Regions from separate parts of the Paenibacillus hexagrammi genome, predicted to be linked through region 1. Evidence: riboswitches for the same ligand, from Rfam matches in the RefSeq annotation. Region 1 holds a riboswitch; each other region holds the start of a gene.

Region 1 (10,198 bases):
GCGGTTTAACATCGTAAGCAGCACACCGGTCATCAGGAGAGTCAGTAGATAGACAGGATGCGTAACGAGCATTCCGAGCAGCATAGCGCCGATGTAGTAGAAAAAGCATACGAACGGATGAAAGGAGCGAAAGCCGCTTTTCATGGCATTTTCGCTCCGACGTCTTCGCCCAAATCCAGCGTGTACAGCCATTCGATTTTATCTCCTGGAGCTGCTTTATAGGAACCTGCTCCTTCGCCCGGAGCCTTTCCGTTCACTTTGTACACCCAACCGCTCTTAGGTCCGCGGTCAAATTCGTACAAATTATCGATGCCTTGGACATAAGCAAATGTACCCCTGCCTTGGTATTCCATTTGGATTTTATTTGCTTTGGTCACCTGCTTGAGCGCATCCAGCACGGTCATGCCTTCCTGAACAGGTACGGATGTCTCCTGCAAAATAGAGCCAAGCTTATCATCGCCTGTAATGCTGATACTAATAGCGGTTGTGGCTGGAGAAGGCGCTTGCTGGGAAGACGGCTCTGCCGTTCCTCCGCCACTTGCAGATGGCTGATTCGCTGAGTCTGCATTGGAGGAGGGCTCGACTGACCCTAGCATTGATGAAGAGGTGCTAGAGGCCGTCTGGGACCCGCCCGATGCAGATGTATCGGCACTAGACTGCAGAGTGTCTCCTTGTTCAGATGTATTGGCACTAGTAGACCGCTGGGGGGCTCCTTGTGATGATGCATTGGCATCGAAGGTTTGTGCTTCTCCTTGCACGGTTGGATTTGCATTGGAAGAGGATTGGGCTCCTCCTTGTAGCGTGGCATTCGTACTTACGGATGCTTGAGCTGCACTTGTACCTGCGGCAGCCGACTCCGTACCGCCACTAAGCAGGCTCGAGCTGCCTGCTGCAGAGGCAGAGCTGCCCGGTTGACCTCCGTTGGAGGACATAGTTGGGTCCGTATCCTGCTGTGCCGATTGATCAGCAGGTTTCGGGCCAGAGTTGTTTGTGCTGCTTACATGGAGACTGCCTGCCTTCGCATCGCTTCCATTTGCGGCTGCCAGGTCAGATGAGCCAGCTTCCTGCTTGATGTGTGAACCGCAGCCTGAAGTAACAAGCATGCATGCTACTCCAAGCAGGATATACCATTTATTCATGATGAATCTCCTATCGTCATTTCTCTCAAAAAGGCAAGAAGGAGCCCCTTACAAGAAAGGGCTCTTCTTATCCTCAGCGATTCTTACTTTTTTGTCAATTCATAAGCTCTAACAGCTACGACAGCAGCCATCTCTCGAGTTGCCGAATCCTGCGGCAGGAATCTGCCGGACTCGTCGCCTTCCATGAGTCCTTGCTGTTGAACAGTTTGGATGTATGGTGCAGCGCCTTCAAATGCTTGATCTAAATCCGAGAATGAATCGGTCGCAGCATCAGCAGTTTCCAAATGCAGCGCTCTGGAAAGCATGATCGCCATTTCTTGGCGAGAGATCGCCGCATCCGGCGCGAAGCGGTCGTTGCTTACGCCTGTGGCGATACCCTTAGCTACTGCCTTCGCCACGTATCCTGCATACCAGGAGTCCGGCGCTACATCAGTAAAGCCAGTATTTACATCGGCAGAAGGAGCTTCACCCAGGATTCTCAGGAGGATCGCAGCGAATTGAATTCGAGTGATTTGTTTTTTAGGTTCAAAGGATGATTTTTCTCCGCCTGTTCCCTCAATTATATGATAGGCAGCGGCCTTCTTCACGGAAGGGAGTGCCCACGCTGCTATATCTGTTTGGTCTGCGAACACTGGAGCTGTTTCCGGCTGAGCTGGCTGGCTCACGTGGCTCGTGGACTTCAGGTAATTCTGGTATGCACCAAGTGCCATCAACGATTGCTCTGTAGCGATAACCTCCGATTGACCGTCCTTCGTATGAGGGAAAGAGCCGTCGCTCAGCTGCAAGCCTAGCAAGTAGGCCAGCATGCTTTTGTCACCGGAATGGAATTGCGGGTTGTTGACAGGATCAATACCGCTGACAGAAAGGCCCCAGATGACCTGCGCAGTGCTTTCGGCATTTTCCACACCCTTCAGTGTGAAACCGCCATCGTCGGCTTGCTGCGCGCTAAGCCATTTCACGGCTTTCTCCATGGCCGTTATTACGGTCGACTGTTCCTTGTAAGGTGTGAGTGCCGCCAACGCTGCTGCGGTCAAATCGGGCTCACCCTTCTCGCCCTTCGCCAGCGGCCAGCTGCCGTCTTGGTTTTGCGCATCAAGGATCCATTGCAGCAGCTTTTCTGGTGTCCATTTCGCTTCTGCCGGGAGGTCATAGGAACCTCCGTGTAATGCAAGCAGCCCATAGATCGGGCCATTGGTGCCCTGAATTTCCATTTGTTCGTTATTGTAGATGCGTTCGATCAGGTTAAAGCCGCCTATCGACTGAGGATTGCCTCCGGCAGCCTGAACGCTTAAAGCTAACCGTTCATAATCCGTCACTTTGCGGAATGTACCGTTCTTTTCCTTCAGCATGGCTATCACACTATCTAGATAGTTCGCGCTTACCGGCACACCTGCTGTATGGAGGGCATACGCCGACCAGTCACTGAGCTCGACTCCGTTCTTCAGCCACTTGGAAGCACGATCGATGGCAGGTCCAACATCTACAGAGGTGCCAGTTGTTGGCTTTTGCTCCAGTTTGGATCTATTAATAACAGCAAATTTCGTAAAATGGTTGACTAACCCTGTGACTGTTCCAGTCTCCGCATCAATGACAGCCGGGATTGGAATCCATTCACCGGTCTCCTCGTTTAGCCAGACTAGCGCCAATTGACTTAAGTCCTCGGCTGCGAGTGGTGTTTTGATCGAGATTTGAACGGGCTTGGCGTAGGTCAGACCTTTGGGGCCGAATTCAAAAATGGGTGAAACGAGCTCTTCGCGTTCTTGTGATGAAAGCTTGTTGACGGTAATGATTTTGCTTTCAGCTAGCGCATTCTCTGGGATTTGCAGCTTCACTTCTGATTTGGCGTCAGTAATTTCAGTTGCCGTCTTCGCTTGTGCTGTCTTTTCCAATGCAACCGCATTGCCTGCCAATTCTTTCTTGAGCGCTTCCGCAGCGGAAGCGGACATTTTCTTATCCGCATTGACAATCACTGCAGGCTTGGAAATTTGTTGAATTGGTTTCTTGTTGTCGTAAGCCAGCTCCAGATTTTTCACTTTATCTGCGACTTCAGAGGTAGATGTTCCTGTTGCTGTAGTCGCTCCACCGCCTACTGGGGAAGGTGCGTTCAAATCATTGCCACCGTCTTTCGTATAACGCCAAGATACGGAGTCGCCGGACTTCAGTAGTACCGAGTCTGCGCCTGTACTCAAGTAGCTGCCGTTAACTGCGTACATCCATCCGCTTAGCGGCCCCTCGTCGAATTCTCTTAAACCGTCTATGCCCTGCACATATGCGGTTGAGCCCGAGCCCGATGATTGAACACGGTTTGCTCCCAACGTGCGAATCAACAAAGAGTATGGTGTGTCGCCGCTCTGTAAGGCAACCGACCTTGTGGAAAGGATGGTTCCCTTATTACTATCACCTGTCACGGAGAGGTAGACGATTGGGCTTCCTCCCGTATTCGTGCCTCCGTCTACTCGGGGCTGAATGGTAATCGGCTGCGACATATGGACAATGATCGGAGTGCTGTTCGCCTTGTACCCTGAGATGTCCATATCATACGATCCAGCAGGCAGACCCGCGAATGTAACTGTGCCCTGGCTGTCCGTTACCGCTGTTAGTCCGCCGACTTTTACTTGGACGCCTTCCGCTGGTGAAGGCGTGTCGAAGCCGGATGTTTTTAGAATATTTACGGTGAAAGATTCGTTCGCTTTCGGCTGCGAAGGGTTTAGTGTTATGGAATTGACCAGGAAAGTGGTCGAGTTCCAGTCAGTATCAAATCCGCTGAAGTAAACGACCGCTCGTTCACCTGGGTGAAGCGTATAGTCTGCCATCCCTACCATAGGAATGGTCCATTTGCCTTGGCTGTAGATCGCGTAGCTCCATGCATCGGCATCGGATTCGATGGATTGCAGATACCCGTTATCTATGTGCTTATGAATCTGATGCTCTACCAGGATGTTTTCGATACTATCCAACAAATTAGGCGAGTTCGCCGCATCCACAGCAAAAGTTTGGGATGAACCCTCAATTTGAATCATAGCTGTGCCCACTTCAAAAGACTTGGAAGCAGCAGCGATCTTAGGTGCAGTCCCTGTCTGATAACCTGACACTACTGCTTGATAGGTTCCACCGGAAAAACCGGCGGGGAATTGAGCGACACCGTAGGTGTCTGTCTGCACGGTTTGCCCGTTTATCTCCACAGAGACGTTCTCAGCCTCTTTGATATTTTCTTGATGGTTTTGATAATCATACACGGATTGATAAACCGTTACTGTAACCGCCTCACCTGCAACGGGCAAGGCAGGGTCTATCGTGATCGACTGAACGAGTGCTGTACTATACCCTGTGTAGTACAAATACACGTCATCGCCAGCACGCAGTTGGTAATCGTGCATGTTGGTGGCACCAACGGTTGCGTAATCCCATGATCCTTGACGCTTAACGTTGTAATACCACCATGTGTTACCGGTTCCACTTATGCCGTTAACGGCATGGAAATAATGACTTCCATCTGCATCAAATGATACGCCCGAAGCCTGCAAAACCTGCACAGCCGCATCAAACGCATTACTCGCCGTCACCGCTCCTTCGGCCAAAATACCTGCCGGACCTGCGACGTGAACCGTCACACTCGCATCCGAAGATGACCCACCGCCGATGACGGGTACAGATACATACGACCCGCTGTTGCCCCCGGTAAACGCATCATAATCCACTAATGCCATTAAAGCCTGACCAGTTGCACCTGTATCCGAAGCACTGCTACTTGTAAGATGGACGAAGCCGCCGTCACTTCTGCGGTAGGTAAACAGATAGCTGAGCGGATTTCCGTTAGCTTTGGTAAAGCTGGCGCTGCGCGCGTCTACACCTGCTGCGGAAAGTCCAATAATCACCTGTGCGGTACTCTCGGAATTTTCCCCGTACTCGGTAAATCCTCCGTTGTCTAATTGCTTCGAAGAGAGCCATTGAACGCCGCCTTCAATCGCTTGCTGGACAACTGGCAAGTCTTTATACACGGAAAGGGCTTTAATTGCCGAAGCCGTGATATCGATGCTGCTATCGCCACCTGACGAGAGCGGGAAGCCGCCGTCGGCGTTCTTTTGCGTGAGCAGCCACGCTGCGATTTTATCCGGTTTCCACTTCGCTGTTAACGGAATATTGTACGCTCCGCTGCTTAAGGCTTGCAGGGCATAAATCGCACCGTTGCTGCCTTGCGCCGTCAGTACATCGCTGTTATAGATGCTCTGAATCAGATTGTACGTCCCGGTTCCCGTTACAACCTGCTCGGGATTACCGCCTGCAGCCTTCACGGCCAGTGCTATCCTTGCGTAATCGGTGACGTTGTTGTATTGGCCGTTTTTTAGTCCGACCTGACTGCTGACCGAGGATAAATACGATGCCGGTACCGACTTACCTGCTTTCGCTAGCGCATAGGCATCCCAATCGGTAATGTTGTCTCCGTTCGCTGCTAATAGATAGCCAGCTGCATCCTCTATCGCTTGCGGGACGGTTACAGTCCCTTGATCTCCTTGATCCGCATACACCGGCACAGCTCCGCTAAAAGCGGAAATGAGCAAACACCAGATCAGCAGGATCATGCTTACTTTTTGTACGACTTGCTTTCTTTCCATCCGTTGTTTCGTCCTCTCTCCGTGAAATAAAAAAGCACCCCAACATGAAGAAGGGCTGCTGATTACGCTTTACGCATAGATTAGCTGGCCAGATAGATGTACAAAAGGAAGTACACTCATGCAGCCGTTTCCCCCTCTCCTATTCCCGCGTAGGCGATGGTACTGACATTCAACAGATATCCTGACTTGCGGATCGTAGCTAATCTCCCGTCTTCCCATCCTTCTTAAAAAGGATAGTGACATCTTGAAAGCAGCTCCCCGCTTACAGTGGCGCGACCGTGCCGGATTCTCACCGGACTTCCCTGTTTGGTTACCGAATGCGGACTGAAAGGCCTTAGCATACGGTTCACTTTTAATCACTAAAAAGAATACCATGCGCTTGGATTGGCGTCCAAGGTTTTTTCGTGAATTTTTGACAAAAATCGAGAGGATTTTCAAATGACCGAGCACTCAGAAGATTCAACAGGACACTTTCAATGAAATTGATGCACATGCAAAAAGGAGCTAGCCCTGGTTTAGGTGGGCAGCTCTTTGGTTTTGTTATCCTGCGTTACTTCGCTGATTTTACACAGAGTTGCAGAACTAGCACTTTGATCTCGCCTCTAGTAGTTACTGCGGAAAAATCAGCGTAATGGCCGTACCCTTCCCTTCCTTGCTAAGAACGCGCATCCACTTGCCTGCGCCGTAATGCAGCGTTAGCCTTTTGCTTGTATTAAAGAGTCCTACATGCTTGCCTTGCATAGAGTCTGACTCAAACGACGCGCGAATGCGCTTCAGCCGTTCAAGCGGTATTCCCGGTCCATTGTCGATGATGGTAACATGCAAATTTGCACCATTCATGCGGCACTTGACCTTAACAGCCAGTTGGTCTTGTGCAGCAAGACCGATATGAATGCTGTTCTCGACTAGCGGCTGCATGCTGATTTTCACGACACGGCAGTCCTTCATCTCCGCCCTCGTGTCCCAGATCACCTGCAAGCGATCCGAGAATCGGGTCTTCTGCAGCTCGATATAGCCTCTCACATTGGCAAGCTCATCGTGCAGCGTTACCGCATCATCCGTTCCCCGCAGCGCATATTCCAGCAGGTCGCTGAGCTGTTCGATCATGACGCACGCATCATTCGGTGAACGCGTCAGTTGGAAGGCTTTCCAGTAAATCGAGTGCAAAGTGTTGGACATAAAATGAGGGTTCATCTGCGACTGAAGCGCTTTAAGCTCCAAAAGTTCCATCTTTGCCTGCCGCTCGGAGAGCTGGATGCGCAAATATTTTTGCTCCAGGAACGTATCAAGAATATTTTTGACGATTAGCTCGTACACGTCTTGAATCTTGTCCGGCATGGCAGGGACGGTGTCATCATGGCGATCGGCATGCTCCAGCACATGGACGATTTGCGTAACTTGTCGGTAATTTTTCCTAGTGATCCAGAGAGCGTAGATGATACTCAGCAGCAAGGAGAACACGGATAGCGCCAAGGTAATGTACACGATCATCCTCGGAAGGCTGTACAACGCTTTGGTCGGGATGACGGATACGGCTATCCAAGCCAGGCGCGGGGATTGCTTCATTGTAACTAAAGCGCCGCCTAAGGAAGAGCGGATCAAATGCCCTTCTGCTAGCTGCTCAGACTCTGGCAGCGGGATGCTGCCTCCGAAGCTGTCAGAGGTAATCAGCGGATCGCCGCTTGGGTCTGCGATATACGAATAGCTGCCCTGCCAGTCGTTAAACAAATTCAATGATTTGGCGAAATAGGAAGGCAGGACATTCATCACAATCACGCCGCGGGGATGCCCGTCCTCATTAAGTCCCCCGAACGGCTGATACACGGTTAGCACCTGCGTGGTGCCATTAGGGTCAGAGCTGGCCACTAGCTCGCGAGGCTGTGTAACCAGTTCTTCTTCTCCACTGAATACCTTGGACTGGTAAAAGGTGTACCAGCTCGTATCCAGCACCGAATCCATCTGGGCAATGCCGTCACGCGAACTTAAAAACCGCCCTTGCGAATTCTCATAATAAATATAAATGGAATGGATGTAAGATTTGGAATTAGCCGGAACATCAATGACGTTGCGCAAATAAAACAGTGCCTCTACCTCTTCAAAGGAAAACGAAGTCGTATTGAGTATATTTTTCAACCGAAGTTTGATCTTTGGATCCTTGTCAAAGGAAAGACTTAAAGAATCAAGCTCTGCAGGAATGACCTCCGTAAGCTGATTAATTTGATTCAGCCGGTTTTCACTGTTCTGTTCCACAGAGCCGCGGATGTACCAAACTGTAATAAAGATGGACAAGGAGCCTAGTATGGTCAGAGGAATGAGCGACAGCACGATCACTCGTCTCAGGTTGTCTGCGAAAAATTTTCGCGCTAAAGCTGCATCACTCTGCTTGACATATTTAATGCTCGTGCTTGAACTGCCCTGGCGTTTTCCCGTAATACTGCTTAAAAGCGCGTATAAAATTTTTCGCATTCGCATATCCCACCATTTCGCTGACCTCAAGCGCCTTCCAGCGATGCTCCCGCAAAAGCTCAGCCGCTTTTTTCATCCGAATCCCAAGCACATAATCGGAGAACTTTTGACCCGTAAGCTTGCGAAAATAGGAGCTCACATAGCTGGGATTCATGTGTACAAACTGCGCCACATCCTCCAGGGTTACGGTTCGGTATTCGACTTCAATAAAGTGAAGCATGCGCTGTATGACAGGATCGAGGGATTGTTCGTTCACTTCCACCTGCGTGGGGATGTCGGAGTCAGGCTCAGCTGCCCCTCCCTTTTGTTCATCCAATTCCCGCTTGAGCTGCATGAGAACATCGTGCAAATCTTTGAATTTAGCCGGCTTCACCATGTAATGCCGAACGCCGTAGCTGATCGCCTGGCGTGCCAGCTCAAAATCCCGCAGCCCGCTGAGCAGAATTACCTCCACCGGCAGTTTACGTTCATGGATTTCCCTTGCCAGCTCAATCCCGCTCATGACGGGCATTTTGATATCGCAAAGGATCGCATCCAGCTCATGCTGGAGCAAATATTTAAGCGCTTCCATTCCATTTCCAAGCTGAGCCACAATTTCGAATCCGGCCTGCTCCCATGGAAAACAGCTGCAAAGCGTGTCTCGAGTCGTCGTCTCATCATCAACAAACGCTAATTTGTACATGATTCAAGCCTCCTCTCTTCATTATAGCCCCTCGTACATATAAAAAGGAATGACGGTATAAATTGGCTCAATGGAAGCGAATAATCTAAAGATATGATACCTTTTCCAAAGAAATCGAGCAATGAAACCGCCATGTTCCAAAATGAAAGCCCTTTTTATGAAAACGGATTCATGTTACCTTGAGTTTGGGCCCGAAATTCACTACAAGACAGGGGGACGTAACTTTGTTTAACCGAAACCTAACTAGTCTATCCAAAATGTGTGTCGTATTGCTTAGCTCATTAACTATATTATCCGCTTGCAGCTCCGGCTCAGGCGCAGGCTCCGGTCAAGCCTCCACTGCTCCCAGCGCTTCTGCCGATACCGGTTCAGGCGGTGCTTCTACCGACGGTAAGCCCGTATCACTGCGCTTTGCTTGGTGGGGCAACGACTCCAGACATAAGGCAACGCTAGCTGCCATCGACGCTTATACAAAGCAGCATCCGAATGTAAAAATCGAAGCGGAATATATGGGCTTTGATGGTTTTAACAAAAAGCTCGCTACGCAATTCGCCGGCAAAACCGCTCCCGACTTATTTCAGTTCACGTATGAATGGTCCGTGGATATGAGCGACTTCATGCTGGATCTGAATTCCGTCAGCAGCCTCATTGATATGAAGCAAATTCCGGAGTCCGCACTGAAGGATTACGGTGCTTATAAAGGCAAGCAAATCATGGTTCCGTCGGGGATGTTTGCGGCTACTACCATCGTTAATGAAGAGTTTATGCAAAAACATGGAATTCCCGCCGATACCGTGTGGACGTGGGATAAGCTGATCGAGGAAGGTAAAAAGGTCCATGAAGCGGATAAAGATGCTTACCTGCTTACTGCTGATATCGACGTGATTAACAAGCTGATTCTTCAGCCGTATATCATGCAAAAAACAGGCAAGGGCTGGGTGAACGACGATTTCACTCCTGGCTTCGATAAAGCACAGCTAACCGACGGCCTGGCCTACTTATCTAATCTGTATAAAAGCGGCGCTATTGAGCCGTTCGGCGATAGTACAGCATTCGTCGGCAAGATGGAGCAAAATCCAAAATGGGTAAAAGGCGAAATTGGCCTCCTGCTCGACTACGTTCAAGCCATCGACAAGTATAAGCAAGCTATTCAAAATGCCAAAATCGGTGTCAGCGCATTCCCTGAGAATCCGGGCGCCGTCCAATCGGGTAACCCTACTGTTGCAGGCACAGGCTTTGCTATTGCTCAAGACTCACCTAACAAAGAGGAAGCAGCCAAATTTATCAATTATCTGATT
Region 2 (10,198 bases), 1.8 Mb from region 1:
TATATGTAAAATGAAAGCTGCTGCTCAGGTTCATACAAGAGCGAAAGCTACTGCTAGGTCGGCTCAAGGCAGAGTATTTCCTTTCTACGGTTCTCTTGAACGGTCTACTGGTTCATATCCAAATTATAGACAAAGGGCCGCTTGCAATTATGCAAAGCAGCCCTTGAATTTGTAACCTTATTTCATTTCTTTTTGTCTATTGCCAAGGAAAGTCAATGCTTACCAAGCGAAAGCACTAGTAATAATGACCAGGAGAATAAACAGAACGAGAATTGCTGCGGAAGACGTGTAACCAACACCTGCACCTGCTAAGTTAGACATTCAAATCATCCTTTCGTTTTATGAATTATATAGTCAAGGGAAGTCAATGCTTACCAAGCGAAAGCACTAGTGATAATGACCAGGAGAATGAACAGCACGAGAATCGCTGCGGAAGACGTGTAGCCAACACCTGCACCTGCTAAGTTAGACATTCGAATCATCCTTTCGTGAATAGGTTATATGGTTAAGGGAAGGAATTGCTTACCAAGCAAAAGCGCTTGTGATAATGACCAATAGAATGAAGAGCACGAGAATCGCCGCGGAAGAAGTATACCCTACACCTGCACCAGTTACGTTAGACATTCAAATCATCCTTTCGTTGATGGGTTGTTGTTACATGGTTAGTATATGGGAAGATAGCCTGAGTGTATGGGCGAATTGAGGGATTGTGCGAATGCCCTTATGGATACAAAATAGGCGAATAGCCCTAGGAGCTCATACATACAGAAGGTTCCAGCATATACACATGAAACTTTGAACGAATGGAGATTATAGGAATACAACGTTTTGGGTGGGATCGAATTGCACTTTGCATTAGCACTTCTAGTAGCTATTATTGTTTGGCGGAAAGGTGTTTGGAGAGAATGGAGTAAATATCACACGACCATGATGTTTTTTGCAGTGGGTAATGTGACATATAATTTCCTTACGGCTAATTATTTTCTTTGGAAGATGAAGCCGGACTTTTTTCCCAATCATAGCATTACGGAGATGATCTATTCGTTCATTACGTTTCCTAGTACTGCACTGCTTTTCCTAAGTGCTTATCCAGAGTCCGATACATTCAAAGCCGTTATTCATCATGTAAAATGGATCCTTATTTATGTGCTCATTGAGTGGTTTTTTACAACGAATGACCGGATGATCTATCAGCATGGCTGGAACTTGTGGTGGTCGGCTGCCTTCGATGTGACGATGTTTCCGATCTTGCGGCTGCACCACAAGCGCCCGATATTGACATATGGAATATCCGTTGTATTATGCGTGTTCTGGATATGGATGTTTGATGTGCCTGTGAATGTACCGATTGAACAAAGGCACGGGTGACGGCAAAACTGGAATGTACTGGTATCCCATGTTATGATGGGGAAGCAGCGGCAAGTCTCAAGGAGAGGTATGAGCAAGACATGGAAGAGAAAACGGAGAAAACGTTTCATCTGTTAGGTATTATTGCAGGTGTGATCGTTGATAATTTGGGGACATTTATGTCTTCGGGGTTAATGGGCAGCATATATTTGTCTCTTCATGAAGGGGATAAAGAAGAGTTAATACAAGTGTATAATCACATCGGCTGGCTGATCTTGTTTATGGTTGTTGGCATGCTGTGGTCATTCTTCGGTGGCTATGTGGCAGCAAGGGTAGCCAGGCGGGCAGAGCTTATCAATGCAGCTTGTATTGGTGTAATTGGGGCTGGAATTGAATTTGATTCTTTTATTTCAAACCCTGGCATAGCTACCTGGTATCAGGTAATTGGGCTTTTGATCGTTATTCCTGTGTCCTTGCTTGGCGGAAAGATGGCTCTACGAAAAAAACAGCGTTCTACAACATGAAAACGTAAAAAGAGACTCGACCTACATCGAATAGGTGAGTCTCTTCCTATGTAACGGGATAACTAATTGGCCGGTGTTGGCATATAGCTGAGCATGGTTGTCCGTACGGATTCGGAGGTTTGCTGGAGGTCTATGTTTTCAAAGACATGCTCGCATTGCTTTCGGTAGGACACTTCTTCAATATAATGTTTCAAATAGTTGTCGACTACGTCTGCAGGTGTTTGGCGTGCGAGTAGGCGTTCCATAATCGTTTGTTTGTTTACATAGATGAAAATACGAATAGCCCGGTCTCCAAATTCGTACTTAAACCGGTTGGCTGCGTAGCGATTGACAATGACGTAGATGGACTCATGCTCTCTAAGAGCTTGCTCCAGATCTGCTCGTTTGATGCCATAGAAATTGCCGTCAATTTCAACTGTTTGAAAGAATTCGCCCGCAATATCCGCATCGATAAACGCTTTCCTCGATATAAATTTGTAATCCGTTCCCTCGATTTCTTTAGGTCTTGGTGTTCGAGTTGTGTAAGAGACAACCGATGAAAATCCGAGCTCCTCGGCAATGCGGCGGGCAATAGTTTTGCGTCCTGAACCGCTGGTGCCGGTAATCACAAAGATCAGTCCTTGCGCACGTTGTTCGCTCATCATGATTCCCCCTCCAATCGAAAGTTGAAAGCGTCATCCTTACACTTTTATTATAGTATGAAAATTCCGAAAATTAAAGAAGGAATACGTCTTTCTATGCTTCTCATGTATAATAAAATGTTGAAAGGAGAGGCTTCCCCTGAATTTAAGATCATTCATACAATTGAATCAATCGCTACTGCGAATTGTGCTTGCGTTGTTCATTGCGTCTTCCGGCAGTGTCCTACTCTTGCTATTAAGGATCATATGGTCGCACAGCACGCTCTACCATTGGCTGATTCTGCCTAATCTCATTTTGGCTTGGATCCCGCTTGTGGCAGCTTTAGTCGTACGATATGCATGGCAAAAAAAGCGGACTTCCGCTTCGGCATTTTATTTGGACTGGCATTCTGGCTGCTATTTTATCCCAACTCCCCTTATATCATTACTGACATCGTTCACTTGACGTACTTAAAAACCTCAATTCCGATCCAATATGATATATTGCTTAACGCGCTGACGGCATTTACCGCTCTGTTAACAGGATTATTATCATTGTACATTGTTCACGAGATGTTCATGGAGAAATTTCGCTCACGTACCGCGTGGCTGTTTGTCGGCGTTTTGCAGTTTTTGTGCAGTATAGGGGTTTTTCTGGGACGTTTTTTGCGTTGGAATAGTTGGGATATTGTGAGCGATCCTGTAGAGATTGTACAAGACTCATTGGATACGATAGAGTCAAGCAGTTCGCTTATTTTTATCTGTGCCATGATGCTCGTCATGTGCTGTTCCTATCTGATGGTATATACCATGCTGCGATATAGAAGATAGCGACTTTTCTGGGAAGGAGGGCAGAATATGCCTAGCTATGCAAATCACAGTTTGGAAGCTACGCAATTCCTTCAGCAAAAGACAGGAAGCACGCAGTTGGATTGCTATACGTACATAGATCCTGAAAACACCGAAAAAAGCTTTTTCGTCGTAAAAACGTCGAATAAGGTGATTCATGTTTCTTTCTCCGAAATTGAATATAATCCATTAGATTATAGGAGCTTGCTAGAGGGCTTATACCAAGTAATCTATGAATAATGCGTAGACAAGCGATAGTATTGATGATAGGATATTTCTAATTGCATATTTGGAATCAGGTGCCAAATGAACCTTTCATTTGGTTAAAAGGGAAGTCCGGTGAAAATCCGGCACGGACCCGCCACTGTAACGATGGCCGAATTATTTCGGCATCTTTTCGCACGAAAGTCACTGGAGCGTTTGCTCCGGGAAGACGCGAAGAGACGGTAATCGAAGTCAGGAGACCTGCCTGGTTTATCAACACTGCAAACCCTACGAGGAATTAGGGAGTGTTAGAGAGCGGTTGCTCCTTTTTTCTTCTTTTTTGGCGCGCTAACCAAGCACTTCTAACATGATTCTGTGTTGGAAGTGCTTTTTTTCATGCTTACATATCGTGAAACTGGGTTTTAGACGGGCAATTTTGTGAGAGGGGATGAAGATATGAAAGGGAAGTTGCTGATTATCGGCTTCGGTCCGGGAAGCTTTGAACATATGACCAGGCGGGCACGCGAAGCGATTCAAGAGAGTGAGGTCGTTATTGGCTACAACACATATGTGGACTTGATCTCAGGCCTGCTCACAGAACAACAAATCGTTCGAACAGGCATGACGGAGGAGGTCAGCAGAGCGCAAGAGGCAGTCCGGCAGGCTAATTCAGGCAAGAAGGTAGCAGTCATATCAAGCGGTGACGCAGGTGTATATGGAATGGCTGGACTCGTCTATGAGGTGCTGATGGAGCAGGGCTGGACACGGTCTGCAGGGGTTGAAGTGGAGGTCATCCCGGGTATTTCCGCTCTACATTCTGCAGGCTCGCTGCTTGGGGCGCCAATCATGCATGATGCTTGCACAATTAGCCTCAGTGATCACCTTACACCTTGGGAATTCATTGCCAAAAGAGTTGAGGCGGCGGGGCAGGCCGATTTTGTTATCGCTTTGTACAATCCGCGCAGCGGAAGAAGGACGAGGCAGATCGTGGAGACTCAGAGAATCCTCCTTCAATATCGTTCACCGGATACGCCCGTAGGTATTGTCAAGAGTGCGTATCGGGATCGGGAGCATGTCATCGTCACGACGCTATCTGAAATGTTGAACTACGAAATTGGCATGTTGACCACCATCATCATCGGCAATTCAAGCACTAAAAATTACGACGGGCTCATGATTACGCCAAGAGGCTATCAGCGCAAATATACGCTTGGAGCAGAGATTCAGCCTCTGAAGCCTCATCAAAGACTTCAAGCGGAGGCAGAGCCTTGGGCGCTTGCACAAGAAGAGGCGTCACAGGTAATCGGAGAATCAAGGAATACAAAGCCGTTAGTTCCGGCGCTGGGGTTCGATGAAACTTTGCAGGTAAGGCCAAATCTACATGAACTGGCTGTGGAGGCGCTCCAACTCGTTTCCCGAGGAAAAGGAGAAGAATCGTGTGCTGCACCAGTGCAGCTACCAGCACAACTACAGGCACAAACACTAATATCAGCTGAACTACGAGCACAAACGCAAGTACAATCGGCGGTGACAGCGACGAAATCAATCTTTGAATTCGCGGTTAGCCCTGGAATTGCCAATAAAAAGCTAAGCAGTACACAGTTAGTAGCTTTGGGACAAATCCTTGGGGATCGCGGAGATATGGAATACACGCCGCATCATCAGTTGATCGTAAGAATTCAAACGGAGAATCCGGTAGAAATAACAGAGGAGCTTGAAGCGCTGGGACTTCTGCTCTCTCCTATTGGAGACCTAGCGCAAATCAAAGCTTGTGATTTTTGTAATCTGGAAAAAAGTGAATCCATTCCTTATGCAGAGGCCATTCATAAGCGAGTCGGCAATCTCGAGGTTCCCAAAGAATTAAAGATAGGTTTTAACGGATGCGGGATGGCATGCTACGGTGCTGTACAACAGGATATCGGTATCGTGTACAGGAAAGAAAAGTTTGATTTGTTTCTTGGGGGCAAAACGGTGGGACGAAACGCGCATCCTGCCCAGCCTGTAGCTGAAGGAATCGAGCCAGGAGAGATTGTCGAGCTTGTAGCGCGAATCGTTGAACGATACAAGACAGAAGGACATCCGAATGAAAGATTCCATAAATTTTATAAGAGGGTGAAGGAGATCGAAGGGTACCGACATCAGGAAGCGCAAGGCTTTGTCATCGAAAATGCGGCCTGCGGGGATTAATGCTTGGATCATTTGCAATAGAAGTTCAGGAGGAGAACGAGATATGAATGCAGTTTTATTTGTTGGTCATGGCAGCAGGGATGAAGAAGGTAATGAAGAGGTCAGGCAATTTGTAGCTGATATTTCTGCAAGAATGAATGGTTTTTTAGTGGAAACGTGTTTCTTGGAGTTCGTTCTGCCTACGATTTCACAAGGAATTGAACGATGTATATCGCAAGGAGCATCACGTGTGATCGTGATACCGATTATATTATTTGCTGCCGGACACGCCAAAATCCATATTCCTGCAGCGATCGACGAAGCGAAGCTGAAATATCCGCAAGTTCAGTTCACCTACGGGAGACCAATCGGTGTTCACGATCAAATTCTTGACATCTTAACCTCACGGATTCTTGACTCTGGGATCCAAGTGGAGCAGGAGCAAGAGGACACGGCTCTCCTCGTCGTAGGACGCGGAAGCAGCGATCCAGACGCAAACAGTGATTTGTTCAAAATTTCTCGGCTTTTGTGGGAACGCCTTAAGGTCAAATGGGTGGAGACCGCCTTTATCGGGGTAACGGCTCCGCTGATTGATGAAGGTGTTGAACGATGTATCCGACTTGGAGCAAAGAAGGTTGTGATTCTCCCGTACTTCTTGTTCACGGGTGTGTTGATTCAAAGGATGGAAAGTTTGGTTGAGGGGTACGGCGAGAAGTATGTAAACCATGAGTTTGTGCTTGCTCCCTATTTCGGCTTCCATCCGATTCTGAAGGAAATTCTCATAAGCCGGGCGCTAGAGGCCGTCCAGGATGAGGTGAAAATGAACTGCGATATGTGTCAGTACCGTTTGGAAGCGATGAAGCATATCGACCATGATCATCATCATGATCACCATGGGCTTCATGATGAGCACCATCATGACCATGGACATGTTCACCATCATCATCATCGTGAGCACAACCATGAACACCACCAAGAGCATCACCAAGAGCACGATGAACACCACCATCAACACCAAGAGGAGAATCTTGGCCTTGAACATAATCATCATCACCGTCATGCGGATGTGCACGAGCGTGATCACGTCCAAGATCATCACCATGAGGAACACAGCGAACAACACGAACACGACCATACACAGCTGCAAGACAGCATCCCCGTTCAAATTGGGGGTACAAAGATATGATTCTTGTCCTAGCCGGAACAAGCGATGCGAGAGAGCTCGCACTCCAAATTCGAGCTGAAGGCCATGCAATTCTGACGACGGTGGTTACTGACAGTGCAGCTAAAAGCATGGAGATGGAAGGACTTCCTGTCCTGACCGGCAGATTGACAGCGGAACAGATGCAGGAGCTCATTCGTGATAAATGCATCCGTGCCGTGGTCGACGCTACACATCCGTTTGCGGAGGAGGCTTCCAAGAATGCGATAGCGGCATCGCAGGAAGCTAAGGTTCCTTACGTTCGCTTTGAGCGCCAAAGTCTAACTTACGAACAGAGTGGTCTCATTACGATCGTCGATGATTACCAAGCAGCGGCGGAAGAAGCTGCGCAAAGAAGAGGCAATATTATGCTCACGACGGGCAGCAAAACCCTAGGCATTTTTGCGAAGCGCTTGTTAGGGCTGCCTGATACAACATTAATTGCCCGTATGCTTCCGCGCAAGGACAATATGGAAAAATGCGAAGAGCTGGGATTGGAGCAGAGGAACATTGTCGCGATGCAAGGTCCTTTTTCCAAAGAGCTGAATCAAGCGCTATACGCCCACTATAACGTTACACTGATGATCACCAAAGAAAGCGGAAAAGTAGGCGCGGTGGATGAGAAGCTGGAAGCAGCGCTGGAGATGGGCATTGAGAGCATTGTGATCGGCCGTCCGGGGCTGGAATATGGGACCCAGTACGCAGACTTTGACGGTGTGCTGCAGCATATCGGACAGCTTATTTTTAAGGAGGCATAGACCATGGAATTTCATACGGACTTTAAACCGCTAACCGTTCAGCCGCAGGAAATCGAGGAGAAGAGCTTCGAAATGATTACGGAAGAGCTTGGTGAGCACAGCTTCACAGAGGAACAATATCCGGTCGTTCAGCGCGTAATTCATGCTTCGGCGGATTTTGAACTGGGAAGAAGCATGCGGTTCCATCCCAGAGCAATTGAAGCTGGCGTTGAAGCAATTCGTTCTGGGAAAATTCTGGTTGCCGACGTGCAAATGGTGCAGGTGGGCATTAGCAAGCCCCGCATCGAGCAGTACGGCGGCGAGGTCAAAGTATACATATCCGATCAAGATGTCATCGAGGAAGCCAAAAGGCTCAACACGACACGTGCGATTATTTCCATTCGCAAAGCGATCCAAGAGGCGGAAGGCGGTGTTTTTGCCATTGGCAATGCGCCGACGGCGCTACTGGAGCTGATCCGCCTGATCAAAGAAGGCGTTGCGAAGCCCGGACTCGTCATCGGCGTGCCGGTCGGCTTCGTCTCGGCAGCGGAGTCGAAGGAGGAGCTGGCGAAGCTCGATATTCCGTTCATCACGAATATCGGCCGCAAGGGCGGCAGTCCGGTCGCCGTGGCTGCCGTGAACGCGCTGTCCATCCTCGCAGCGCGGATGGGGTAAAACAGGCCATGGACGAGCAAGCGAAGCCGCTCCGCCATGGCTACACCACAGGCTCCTGCGCGACCGCAGGAGCCAAGGCGGCGCTGCTGGCGCTCATCGAGCAGGCGCCGCAAGCGGAAGTGCGCATCCGTATCCCGATCGGGGATACGGTCGCATTTGCTCTGCACAGCTGCGAGTACACGCAGCTGTGGGGCGAGGCCGCCGTGATTAAGGACGGCGGCGATGACCCTGACGCGACGCACGGCGCTAAGATCATCGTGCGCGTGAGCTGGCGCGATGAGCCCGGCATCGCGATCGACGGAGGCATCGGCGTCGGGCGCGTCACGAAGCCCGGCCTCCCCGTGGAGGTCGGCATGGCCGCGATCAACCCCGTGCCGAGAAAAATGATTCGCGAGACCGTGCAAGAGGTGCTCGAGCAGTACGAGATGGAGCGCGGCGTCTACGTGCTCGTCTCTGTGCCTGACGGCGAAGAAATCGCCAAGAAAACGCTCAATGGGCGGCTTGGTATCATCGGCGGCATTTCGATCTTAGGCACACGGGGAATCGTGGTACCTTTCTCAACAGCTGCCTATAAAGCCAGTGTAGCTCAGGCGATCCGCGTCGCCGTCAAATGCGGCTGTGAGCATATTGTGTTATCCACAGGTGGCCGCACGGAGACTTACGGAATCAGCATGTATCCGAATCTTCCAGAGGAAGCCTTTGTGGAAATGGGCGATTTCGTCGGCTTCGCCTTGACGCAGTGCCAGAGGCAGGGAGTCCGCAAAGTGACACTAGTCGGGATGATGGGGAAATTCTCCAAGGTTGCTCAGGGAGTGATGATGGTGCATTCCAAGAGTGCCCCGGTTGATTTTAATTTTTTGGCACAGGTAGCAGTAGAGTCAGAAGCTTCCGACACTTTACTTGAAGAAATCCGAAACGCCAACACAGCGGCGCAGGTAGGCGATCTGATGGCGGCAAGCGGTCATCGCCGCTATTTTGAACGTTTATGCGAAAGGTGCTGCCGCGCAGGTCTTCTGGAGGTTGGGGGCGGAGGCTTCGATGAAATCGAAACCGTCATCATTTCCATGAAAGCAGAGCTGCTGGGTCAGTCCTCAATTCGAAGAGAGCCACAGGCTCTGTAGCATTGTACGAGCGGTGTGGCATCGTATAACGGTTGTCAACGTTTACACGCTAGATGATCCACATAACCGGATAGCAAGATACATGAATCAGCTCCGAAAACTATTATCATTTTGAATGGCATTATACACAGATAGGATGAATCGAATGAGCGGCACAATGAAAATGATTGGTATCAGCGGTAATGGGAAAGAGAGCCTGTTACCTCTGTATATGAAGTGGATAGAGGAGTGCGAGGTATTAGTCGGCGGGGAACGCCAGCTAGCTCTCTTTCCGGATTTTCAGGGGAGAAAATCGTGATTAAAGGAAGCCTGCAGGCGTTGATGGAGACGATCGCAGGAACAGAGAAGAGAACCGTCATTCTTGCTACAGGTGATCCTCTCTTTTATGGAATAGGAGGATACGCCTCGAAGAAGCTAAACGGGATAGAGATTTATCCAAATGTCAGCTCGATTCAACTAGCCTTCGCCCGCATCGGGGAAAGCTGGCAGGACGCTTACATCACCAGTGTACATGGCCGCAGCATGAAAGGCCTCATACAGCGAATAGACGGCAAGCACAAAATCGCACTGCTGACCGATGATACGAACACACCGGCTGAGATTGCCAGGTATCTGCTCTCCTACGGAATGACGGAGTACCGGGCATTTATTGCCGAGAATTTAGACAGCGATAGCGAACGCACAGGTTGGTACGAATTGGAGCAGCTTACGGCAGCGGAATTTTCGCCGCTCAATGTGATGCTCCTGATATGGC
Region 3 (10,198 bases), 2.5 Mb from region 1:
GGTCTGACGAAGTCCTTCATATAAGATAATAGCTGCCGAATTAGACAAATTTAGCGAACGTACCGCATCCGACATCGGCATTCTCATCAATGTTTCCGGATGCTGATTCAGCAAAGACTCAGGCAAGCCCTTCGTTTCCTTCCCAAACACAAAGAAATCCCCGTCCTGGAATTCGAAATCCGTGTAGCGTTTCTTCGCCTTGGTTGTTGCAAAGAAAAAACGGTGACCGGCATAAGCCTGGAGTACCTCGTCGAACGAATCGTGATATTCAAGCTTAACCGAGTGCCAATAATCCAAACCTGCACGCTTTAGCGTCTTATCATCCGTATCGAATCCAAGCGGTCTGACCAAGTGTAAATGTGTGCCTGTAGCAGCGCATGTGCGCGAAATATTTCCTGTATTTGCCGGAATTTCCGGTTCCACGAGTACAATATGAAAAGCCATTTCCGTTAATTCACCTCACTCTCTATCCTATTATAAGACATGCAGGAAATCAATTTAACATAGCGATAACTTTTTCTTAATATGTCGTTGATAGAACCCCTTCATAATAAACTTATCATTCGATTAAAGGAGCCGACCCGTCGATGAAAAGAAAAATTTTAGTGGTGGATGACGAACCTTCCATCTCCATGCTCATAGAATTCAACTTAAAGTTAGTAGGCTTTGAAGTTCATTGTGTTTACGATGGTGAGGCTGTATTCGATGCGATTCAAACCTTTCGCCCCGATCTCATTGTTCTCGACTTAATGCTGCCGAAGATGGACGGATTTCAGGTCTGCAGAAAGCTGAGAAGTCAGAACAATCTCGTTCCGATCATTATGCTCACCGCCATGCAGGACCTGACAGATAAAATCGCAGGGCTTGATAACGGCGCCGATGACTACATGACGAAGCCGTTCAGCCCGCAAGAGCTGGTCTCCAGAATCCAAGCGATTATGCGCAGAATTCAAGCGCTTCCATCCGCCAATGAAGATGCACCGATCCAAATCGGACAGATTTGTGTGCTTCCTGATCAAAGAGAGGTTAGTGTTGCCGGTTCACCCATAGAGCTTACTCCAAAAGAATTCGAATTGCTGCTGTTTCTCTGCAAGCATCGTGGCAAGGTGCTTAGCCGCCAGCAGCTGCTCCATGGGGTTTGGGACTACCACTTCCTCGGTGATACCCGCATAGTCGATGTACACATCTCACATCTCCGTGACAAAATCGAGGGCAATGCCCGCAGTCCGCAATATATCGTGACCATCCGAAATGTCGGATACAAGCTGACAGAACCCGCGGTCAAGGAATCTCTGGCCTAAATGAAAATAAAGCTTATTCAAAATCAGCTGTACTGCTGACCTGAATAAGCTTATTTATTTGCGGTCTACATATCATCAAAAGAAAAATCATCATCGCTAAGTGGCTCCACATGAATCGTTCGTACATAGCCATTGCCTTTTTTTGAGAAAAAGTCATGCTGCTTCGTCTTCGTACTCAGCCCGTTAAGAACAATCGGATTAATGTCCTCATCCGGGAATTCAGGATCCAGACCTAGATTCATAAAGGCTTTATTCGCGTTATACCGCAAGAACGCCTTCACATCCTGAGCTAGACCAATGGAGGCATACAACTCTTCCGTGTAACGCTCCTCGTTAGCGTGAAGCTCTGCCAGAAGCCCTTTCAGCTCCTCATAGGCTTCGTCCTGCTCCCCGGGACTGAGCTCGTCGTACACTTCCTGTGCAAGAACGCCTACATAGAGACCATGAATACTCTCATCACGTAAAATCAAATCAATAATCTCACCGCTGCTGGTCATCTTGCCTTGTCCGGCCAAATATAACGGGTAAAAGAATCCGCTGTAGAACAGGTAGCTTTCCAAGAGAACCGATGCCGCCATCGCCATATACAACTGCTTACGCGTCTCAATCGTGTCGTAATAGCGGGAGATGGTATTGGCTTTAAACTGAAGATAAGGATTTTCCTCCACCCATTGGAAGATATCATTGATCTCCTCTGTGGAAGAAAGTGTTGTGAAAATGCTGCTGTACGACTTGGCGTGAATTTGCTCCATCATCCCCATAAAGCTGAGCACAGCCTTACGCTGCAGGCCTTCCACATGCTCCAGAATCTTCGGCATACCAACGCCGCCCTGCATCGTGTCGAGCAGCGTAAGCCCTCCCAGAACCTTCATATACAGCGCTTGTTCGGCCGGGCTGAGCGTCATCCAGGACATCTTGTCGTCGGATAGCGGGATCTCTTCGTCCGTCCAGAATTGCATAATATTTTGATTCCAGAATGTGATGGTGAAATCATCGTCAGGTCTGTTCCAGTTGACGGCTCTCTTGATGCTGCTCATGTTCGATTTGTTCCCCTTCCCGTTATACCGAACAGCTAATACATTCTTCAACGGATAGCTGATTGGTTCGTGTATAATAGAGCGATTTTAGTCCTTTGCGTGCAGCGTAAACATAGTAACGAGCAAGCTCTCTTGTCGTAACGTCGCTGTTTACATGCAGAACCGTCGAGATTCCTTGATCCACATGCGTTTGAATCTCTGCAATCAAATCTAGTATCTTGAATTGATTCATTTGATAGGCGGATTTGTAAAAGAAGAAATTGTCCCGTGCCAGGAACGGCATCGGATAATACGTCGTCGAATTCGCATACGTGCGCGTTTCAATCGGCTCTACGATCGGCATTACACTCGACGTGGCATTTTGAATATATGAAATGCTCTGCGTAGGCGCAATAGCCATTCTGTAGGCATGGTACAACCCGTGAACGCGCACCTCATCCTTCAGCCTGCTCCAGTCGTCAGGAGTTGGGATCTGCATGCCTTCAAACAAGGATTTCGCTTTATCAGTAACAGGCCGGTAATCGGTCTGGATATATCGTTCAAAATAATTTCCGTTCGCGTACTCCGAAAGCTCGAAGCCGTCGAAGGTTTTGCCCTTTTCCTTGGCGATTTCCATACTTCTCTCAATGGAGTAGTAGTTCATAGCCATAAAAAAGGTGCGCACGAAGTCTTTGGCTTCGTCACTTTCATAGCTGATTCGATTCTTGGACAAGTAACCGTGCAGATTCATCGCACCTAGTCCAACAGAATGCAGCTCCCGGTTCGCCTTGGCAACACCAGGGGCGTTAGCAACTGTCGTCATGTCACTCACAGCCGTTAGTGCTGTCATGCCCTCGTGCACCGATTCGCGTAGCTTTTTCAAGTCCATCACATTCGCAATGTTAAGAGATGCCAGATTGCAGCTGATATCACGACGAATGATATTGTCAGCGCCGTAGTCACCGATCTCCAGAAGTCTCTTGAAGCTGAAAAATCTCCGTGCACAGATTGGACATCTTGATGGCGCCGATCTGTTTCAGCGGATGAGCCAAGTTCGCATTCGTTCGGTTCATAATATATGGATAGCCGGATTCCAGCTGTGTTGTCGCAATTTTTACCAGCATCTCACGAGCGCTCATTACGACTTTCTTCTTCACTCGAGAATCTGCGAGTAGTACGTCATACATCTCATCGAGATCCATGTCGTCCAGATGCTGACCGTATGCTTTATAAACGGTATAAGGAGCAAACACGTGAAGAGGTTGGTTCTCTTCAGCAAGCTTGTAGAATTGATTAGGAACAATTAATCCGATTGACAATGTCTTCAAACGCGTCTTCTCGTCAGCGTTAATCTTTTTGCTGTCCAGGAATTCCATGACGTCCCAGCCGAAGATATTGTAATAGGCAGCTCCTGAGCCTTTACGTTGACCCATTTGGTCCGCATAGGAGAATGCATCCTCCATCAGCTTCATGACAGGCATAATGCCTTTAGCCGCACGCTCAACGCCTTTAATCGACTCTCCGCGACCGCGCAGCTTGGATAAGTTAACGGCAACTCCGCCGCCAATTTTGGAAAGCTGCATACAGGTTCCGAGCACATAATTAATCGAGTTAAGGGAGTCATCCATCTCCAGCAGGAAGCAGGATACCATTTCGCCTCTGCGGCTCTTGCCGGCATTGAGGAAGGTAGGCGTTGCAGGCTGCAGCCTCTGCTCCATCATGGATTTGGCCAGATCTTTGGCTGTATGTACATCACCCCGCCCCAAATGAAGCGCTACAATCGCCACACGGTCCGCATAGTGCTCCAGATATTGCGTCTTGTCATCGCTTCGTAATGCATAATCCGTATAGAATTTGGAAGCCGCCATATAAGAAGAGAATTCAAACTGATAGTCGTGCGTGATCTTGTATATATCTTCAACCTCGGATGCCGAATATTTCTCGTACACATCCTCGTAATAGTTTTGTTCGATCATGTAACGAACCTTGCTTGCCGTGTCGGGAAAGCTCATGCTGTTGTGATTTACTTCTTCCATAAATACGCGAACTGCTTCTTTATCCTTCTCCAATTGAAAGAAGCCATCGGCACCACGCTGCAACAGCTCGTTGTTTAACTCAATATGCCGCAATTGCTTGCACCCCCTGAACAAATCGCTGTACATCTTGACGTGTTCCGGACAATTCGAATTTACTCAGCACCGGAACTCCGTATTTCTCTGCAATACGGTCGGCGCTCTTGGCGAAACCGTCTCCCCAATTCTTATTGCCGCTTGCTGCTACGCCTTGAAGTCTGGCATGATTCCGTTCCAAGAAGCCAGAGACCTTCTCCGGGATTTGACCAAAGCCCGTTGTGTAGGTTACAAGCACAAACGGCTCGTCCATCCTCAACGCTTCATCTATCTGAACGGCCGGCAAATTTACTTTTTTGATAAACCTGCGAACATTACCTGTCTTCGAATCGTAAGCAATCAGCATCGAAACTTGTCTCCTTTTGGCACATGAAAATGGCGCATTCGGCATGCTTGAAGGACCGAATACGCCACTATATGGACGAGTACATACTACTACATCTAGTGGGAGTCAGGACACCTTCCTATCAACCGTAGGGGTGTGTCAACGAACAGGCAGGTCTCCTGACTTGGCGTCATGGCTAGCGTCCGCCTTCCCGATTTGCAGTCCAAGAAACCTAAGCAAACCAGTGGCTTGTGAGACGTAAGCTCTGCCTAACAGTGGCGGGACCGCGCCGGATTTGCACCGGACTTCCCTATTAAGCTGCTGCGTTTCTATGAAACTAGAAGCACCTGTTCATTACGATATATAGTTGATAGATTCAAATTTATATCAATATATTGTGCTTGTCAATGAGAAAATCGACTTAGATTTCCTATAAAATAGTGTCATGTTGGGTATAACCCACCTACTATTCAGTACATAATATGTGGATAATGCCTTCCATATTTAGGGATTGACAAATGAATATTTCAAGCGAATCCTTGCTGTATCTGGCTTCATCCGGTTTGAAGGACAGTAAATTCTCACCCCATATATGGGGATATTCCCTGGAGGAATTGGGGATAAAGTGGGGATAAGGAGTGTCACAAATCTTTTGGAAATCTACGGATTGACATACTAGATATAGAGAAAAGACTACCCTCGTTCGATCGTACGAACGAGGGTAGTCTTTTAAGTGCCGTTTACAAGCTACGACAAAATTAGCTATTACGCTTTTGGAAGTCTACCATGAAATCAGCCAGTGCTTTGCAGGATTCGTATGGCACGGCATTATACGTAGAAGCTCTCAGACCGCCAACGCTGCGGTGACCTTTCAGTCCGACAAAGCCTTCTTGCTGCGTCTCCTTGATGAACTTCTTCTCAAGCTCTTCATCCTGCAGGCGGAACGTCACATTCATCATGGAACGGCTTCCTGCATCGACTGGACCGCGGTAGAAGCCGCCGCTTTGATCGATTGCGCTGTAAATCAAGCCTGTTTTCTCACGGTTCTTTGCTTCAACTGCAGTTAGACCGCCTTGCTCCTTGATCCACTTCAGAACAAGGTTGACCATGTAGATCGAATAAACCGGAGGTGTATTGTACAAGGAATTGTTCTTACCATGAATTTCGTAACGCAGCATCGTCGGAATCGTCTTCGGCAGATCTTGAAGCATGTCCTCTTTGATGATGACAACTGTCACCCCGGATGGACCCAGGTTCTTCTGCGCACCGGCATAGATCATGCCGAACTTGGATACATCTACCGGACGGCTAAGGATATCACTGGACATATCAGCAATCAGCGGCACATTTCCTGTCTCCGGATAGCTTTGGAATTGCGCGCCTTCAATGGTCTCATTGGATGTTACATGAAGATAGGCCGAATCTGGGTGAATCTGGATTTCGCTCAAATCAGGAATTTTCATGAACTTCTGTTCTTTGGAGCTGGCCGCGATCGCAACCTCTCCAAACAAGCCTGCTTCTTGAATCGCCTTCTCCGCCCATGCTCCTGTCAGAACATAGCTGCCCACCTTACCGGACTTTAAGAAATTCATCGGGATCATCGCGAATTGCGTGCTTGCGCCGCCTTGCAGGAATTGAACTTGATACCCGTCCGGGATGCCGAACAGCTCCTTCAACAGCTGCTGTGTTTCATTATGTACTTGCTCGTATTCGGCGCTGCGATGCGAAATTTCCATAATCGACATGCCAATTCCCTTGAATTCGACAAGCTCTTCCTGTGCTTTCTGCAGCACTTCGAGTGGAAGAGCCGCCGGCCCCGCATTAAAATTGTAGGCCCGATTTCCCATGAATAACCACACCTTTGCTTTTGTATTATGGCTATGATAGCAAGATTCGCTTCACGCATCAAGTAAAACCTTAGATGGAAATGCTAAGCTGAAGAGCATCCGCTGTGTTCGCAAATTCCATTTCATCAGGAGGATATCAATGCAAAATACGACAGCACAATCAGCCGACTTCCGACTATTCGTCGGCATTCGCCCTCCAGAGCCCGTCAAGGCAGCTCTGGAGGCATGGCGAAGCAGCGCCCATACAGCGCTGCCCTTCCAGAAGTGGACGCACCCTGAGGACGTCCACGTTACGCTCTTCTTCCTCGGCGACACCTCCGCCGAGGCTACTGATGCGCTGGCGCAGGACCTGCGCCAGCTGGCCGCGGCGCAGCCGCCGCTCACACTGCACGCCGAGGGTCTCGGCGTGTTCGGCCCTCCGGCGGCGCCGTCGGTGCTGTGGGCGGGCGTCGCCGGCGACCTCGATGCGCTGCACAGGCTGCAGCGCGAGGTGACGGGCGCCTGCGCCCGCCACGGCTTCGCGGCCGAAGCCCGGGGCTACCGGCCGCACATCACGCTGGCCCGCCGCTACCGCACAGCGGCGGGGGCATTTCGCCGCGCCGCGCTTGCGCAGGCGGCGCCTGCGGCGGTCTGGCCCGCGTGGCGGGTAGAGGACATCGTCCTCTACCGCAGCCACTTGGGCCGGCAGCCGTCGTACGAGCCGATCGGCGAATTCCCGCTCGGCGGATAAATAATTGCTGCTTGCTGCACAGCGGCAAGCAGCACGCTCACTCAGGATCTTATTGTAGTCTCTGGGTATGTAGATTCCCATATGTAGATTCCATACATAGAGACTGATATCTAGTCCTTGGCAACCAGATTCCCGTGTATAGATTTTGTGAAAATGTGCCAATCATTCGGAGTACGCCACTGCAATACTTTCATGGCAAATCTGCTCGAATAAGCAGTGAATTTTTCTTTCTCTGATCTTCCTAATTAAATTAAAATACAACCTTCAACCTGCCACTAAGTCCTGACCGCTCGTCGGTGCATTCAAATTCCTTAATCCAGCAGCACCTGCTGTGCCGGTCCGCGTCCTAGCTGAAACATCGTCTGCAATTGGCTGACGGTGTTTCGCTCGGTCGAGAGCGGCGGCAGCTCGTTCTCGGCAAAAAAACCGACGCCCGTCGTCTCTAGGGCATCCGTTAAAGCTTCCCCGCCTTCCAGCTCGCACAAGATAAATATCTTGTAGACGTGGTTCGGCGAGGGCGGATGCGGATGGCACTTCTTATCCAGAAGCGCCAGCAGCCTAACCGGCTTGACGTCGTAGCCGGCTTCCTCCTTCGTCTCCTTCACGGCGACCTCGGAGGGTGTGTAGCCGATATCCGCCCAGCCCCCGGCAACGACCATGCGCCGTCGGCTTTCTCCCGGACAAGAAGAATCTTGTCCTCCTGAAATACGACCGCTCTCACATCAACCTTCGGCGTCGCATAACCGCTGTCACTTGCAAAGAGCTCCTTTACCTTATCCACCGGTGTGTCCGTGAAATAGCTCATCATCTCCACACTGATGCTGCGAAGCATCTCATAACGCTCCAAATCGTACCCGTTCTCACCGTATTCCAGACCAGCTTGGGATATCGCTTGAATTTGTTTGGCCCATTCCAGCCAAGGAATGTTCATGTGCATTCCTCCTCTTTCTCCATGAATGCCCGCATACCGCTAAAAATCGACACCATCTCATCCAACTTCATTCGAACGAGTCCGCTGGAGGACGGACATACATATTCAATGCTAGACCGAACGACGGGGTTCGATTGAGCGCCCCAGACGATTCCTTTTCGACCGCTATATTGTTCATAGACTCCCTTACCGACAAAACAAACAATTCGAGGCTGGAACGTTTTTATTTTTTCACGAAGAGTCTCTCTGCCCTTCTTATACTCTTCCGGTTTGATCTCAGCAGCAGTCAATGTAGGTCTTGCGACAATATTCGTGAAACCGTAGCCGATATCCAGCAAATCTTGATCCTCCGCTGCCGAGTAAAGCCTATCGGTCAAACCTGCGGCATGCAGAATTCGATAGAACCGATTCGTTGGATTGGCATAGTGATGTCCGGTTTCACCTGAGCGAATGCTTGGATTATACCCAACAAACAGGATTCGCAGATGATGTCGGATATGGTCGGAAATTGGCCCCAATTCCATCTGAATTCAACCTACTCCTTTTAAAAGCGTTCAAAGGTATAGTATTTACGCTAATTTCAATTTGTAGCCCATGGCCATAGCTAGATCTAGAAATGCAGATAGCGAACCATACGCGATATCCATCTATGAACTATTCCCGTTTTCCAAGCACTGTCGCTAATTGCAGGAACGTGTCAATCGCTTTATGAATGCGAAGCTTGAGGTTTGGATTCATAGCACCTTCATCTAACGGCCCCATAAAGCTGATTCGTTGTTCGCCGCCAATTGAAATCCACTCCGGACAGTTAATACCATGCAAATTCCTCACTGTAGCCTGCATATGCTGCAAGGTGCTGACACCCACAGCCCCTCCAGCCGAGCTTACAGACAACACCGCTTTGCCGCCAATTTGATCTTGGCCTACGTGATCGAGAGCATTCTTTAACACACCTGTCATACTGCCGTGATATTCAGGAGAAGAAAGAACGATTCCATCAGCCTGCTGCATCGCTTTTTTCATAACAGACAATCCCTCGTGCTCGCCATTAATCTCATCAGGTGAGTAAAACGGCAGGGCAGTTTTGTATAAATCAATAAAAGAAACCTGGATTCCCTTGCTTTCCATGATCAGCTTGATATATTCGGCTAGCCTCGTGCTGCTGGCTTCTTTCCGGTTGCTTCCCGCTACAATGACAATTTTCATTAAAATCTCCTCTTTATCGCGTTTTTTCTTAAAAATAGATAATACCTAATACTAATTGAAAAAGCTGATTCTCTGGCAAATGTATGCCAAAGAACCAGCTGTTATGAGAGCAATCAAATAAGCACTTATGATTAGCAATCGAAGTACAAGGAGTACTCGTGCGGATGAATGCGGATAGAAACTTGTTTTGCTTCGCCGCGCTTAAGATCGATATAGTTATCGATAAAGTCTTGAGTAAATACGCCGCCTTCAAGCAAGAAGTCGGAATCAGCTGCAAGAGCATCCAAAGCCTCATCCAATGTACCAGGTACGCTGCGGATTTCTGCTTTTTCTGCATCGGACATTTCATAGATATTTTTGTCGAAAGGACCGTATCCAAGAGCACGAGGATCGATTTTCTTTTTGATACCGTCAAGACCAGCCATCAGCATAGCTGCGAACGCCAAGTAAGGGTTAGCTGTGCTATCCGGAGTACGGAACTCGATACGGCAGCCTTTAGGTGTAACAGCAGCGATCGGAATACGAACAGCCGCGGAACGGTTACCTTTGGAGAATACCAAGTTAACAGGCGCTTCGTAACCAGGAACCAGACGTTTGAAGGAGTTTGTACTAGGGTTAGTCAAAGCGATCAAAGCTGGAGCGTGGTACAGGATACCGCCGATGTAGTTAATTGCCAATTCACTCAGGTTCGCATATGCTCCTTTTTCATAGAA

Evidence for each region. Region 1 has a riboswitch for cobalamin ahead of L0M14_RS23750 (S-layer homology domain-containing protein). Riboswitches for the same ligand answer to the same signal wherever they lie in the genome.
Region 2: linked by a shared signal. The riboswitch ahead of cobJ (precorrin-3B C(17)-methyltransferase) and the one ahead of L0M14_RS23750 (S-layer homology domain-containing protein) in region 1 are both predicted to bind cobalamin.
Region 3: linked by a shared signal. The riboswitch ahead of nrdI (class Ib ribonucleoside-diphosphate reductase assembly flavoprotein NrdI) and the one ahead of L0M14_RS23750 (S-layer homology domain-containing protein) in region 1 are both predicted to bind cobalamin.

The regions. Positions count from the first base shown of each region.
Region 1 covers NZ_CP090978.1:5,196,516-5,206,713, forward strand. Annotated here, with positions in the region: gene L0M14_RS23740 (energy-coupling factor transporter transmembrane component T) at 1-144, opposite strand, end outside; gene L0M14_RS23745 (DUF4430 domain-containing protein) at 141-1,139, opposite strand; gene L0M14_RS23750 (S-layer homology domain-containing protein) at 1,223-5,752, opposite strand; cobalamin riboswitch at 5,907-6,096, opposite strand; gene L0M14_RS23755 (cache domain-containing sensor histidine kinase) at 6,362-8,218, opposite strand; gene L0M14_RS23760 (response regulator transcription factor) at 8,145-8,900, opposite strand; gene L0M14_RS23765 (ABC transporter substrate-binding protein) at 9,125-10,198, shown strand, end outside.
Region 2 covers NZ_CP090978.1:3,354,314-3,364,511, reverse strand. Annotated here, with positions in the region: gene L0M14_RS15255 (YjcZ family sporulation protein) at 220-321, opposite strand; gene L0M14_RS15250 (YjcZ family sporulation protein) at 372-473, opposite strand; gene L0M14_RS15245 (YjcZ family sporulation protein) at 523-624, opposite strand; gene L0M14_RS15240 (CBO0543 family protein) at 844-1,368, shown strand; gene L0M14_RS15235 (hypothetical protein) at 1,449-1,871, shown strand; gene L0M14_RS15230 (guanylate kinase) at 1,934-2,515, opposite strand; gene L0M14_RS15225 (DUF1361 domain-containing protein) at 2,852-3,322, shown strand; gene L0M14_RS15220 (hypothetical protein) at 3,350-3,580, shown strand; cobalamin riboswitch at 3,621-3,827, shown strand; gene cobJ (precorrin-3B C(17)-methyltransferase) at 4,001-5,731, shown strand; gene L0M14_RS15210 (sirohydrochlorin chelatase) at 5,775-6,896, shown strand; gene cobK (precorrin-6A reductase) at 6,893-7,669, shown strand; gene L0M14_RS15200 (precorrin-8X methylmutase) at 7,673-8,323, shown strand; gene L0M14_RS15195 (cobalt-precorrin-5B (C(1))-methyltransferase) at 8,332-9,444, shown strand; partial or broken gene cbiE (precorrin-6y C5,15-methyltransferase (decarboxylating) subunit CbiE) at 9,590-10,198, shown strand, end outside.
Region 3 covers NZ_CP090978.1:1,117,928-1,128,125, reverse strand. Annotated here, with positions in the region: gene trmL (tRNA (uridine(34)/cytosine(34)/5-carboxymethylaminomethyluridine(34)-2'-O)-methyltransferase TrmL) at 1-444, opposite strand, end outside; gene L0M14_RS05100 (response regulator transcription factor) at 588-1,301, shown strand; gene nrdF (class 1b ribonucleoside-diphosphate reductase subunit beta) at 1,367-2,338, opposite strand; partial or broken gene nrdE (class 1b ribonucleoside-diphosphate reductase subunit alpha) at 2,361-4,446, opposite strand; gene nrdI (class Ib ribonucleoside-diphosphate reductase assembly flavoprotein NrdI) at 4,433-4,792, opposite strand; cobalamin riboswitch at 4,924-5,137, opposite strand; gene serC (3-phosphoserine/phosphohydroxythreonine transaminase) at 5,530-6,618, opposite strand; gene thpR (RNA 2',3'-cyclic phosphodiesterase) at 6,758-7,348, shown strand; partial or broken gene L0M14_RS05070 (NUDIX hydrolase) at 7,660-8,279, opposite strand; gene L0M14_RS05065 (mismatch-specific DNA-glycosylase) at 8,276-8,797, opposite strand; gene L0M14_RS05060 (NADPH-dependent FMN reductase) at 8,934-9,485, opposite strand; gene glnA (type I glutamate--ammonia ligase) at 9,617-10,198, opposite strand, start outside.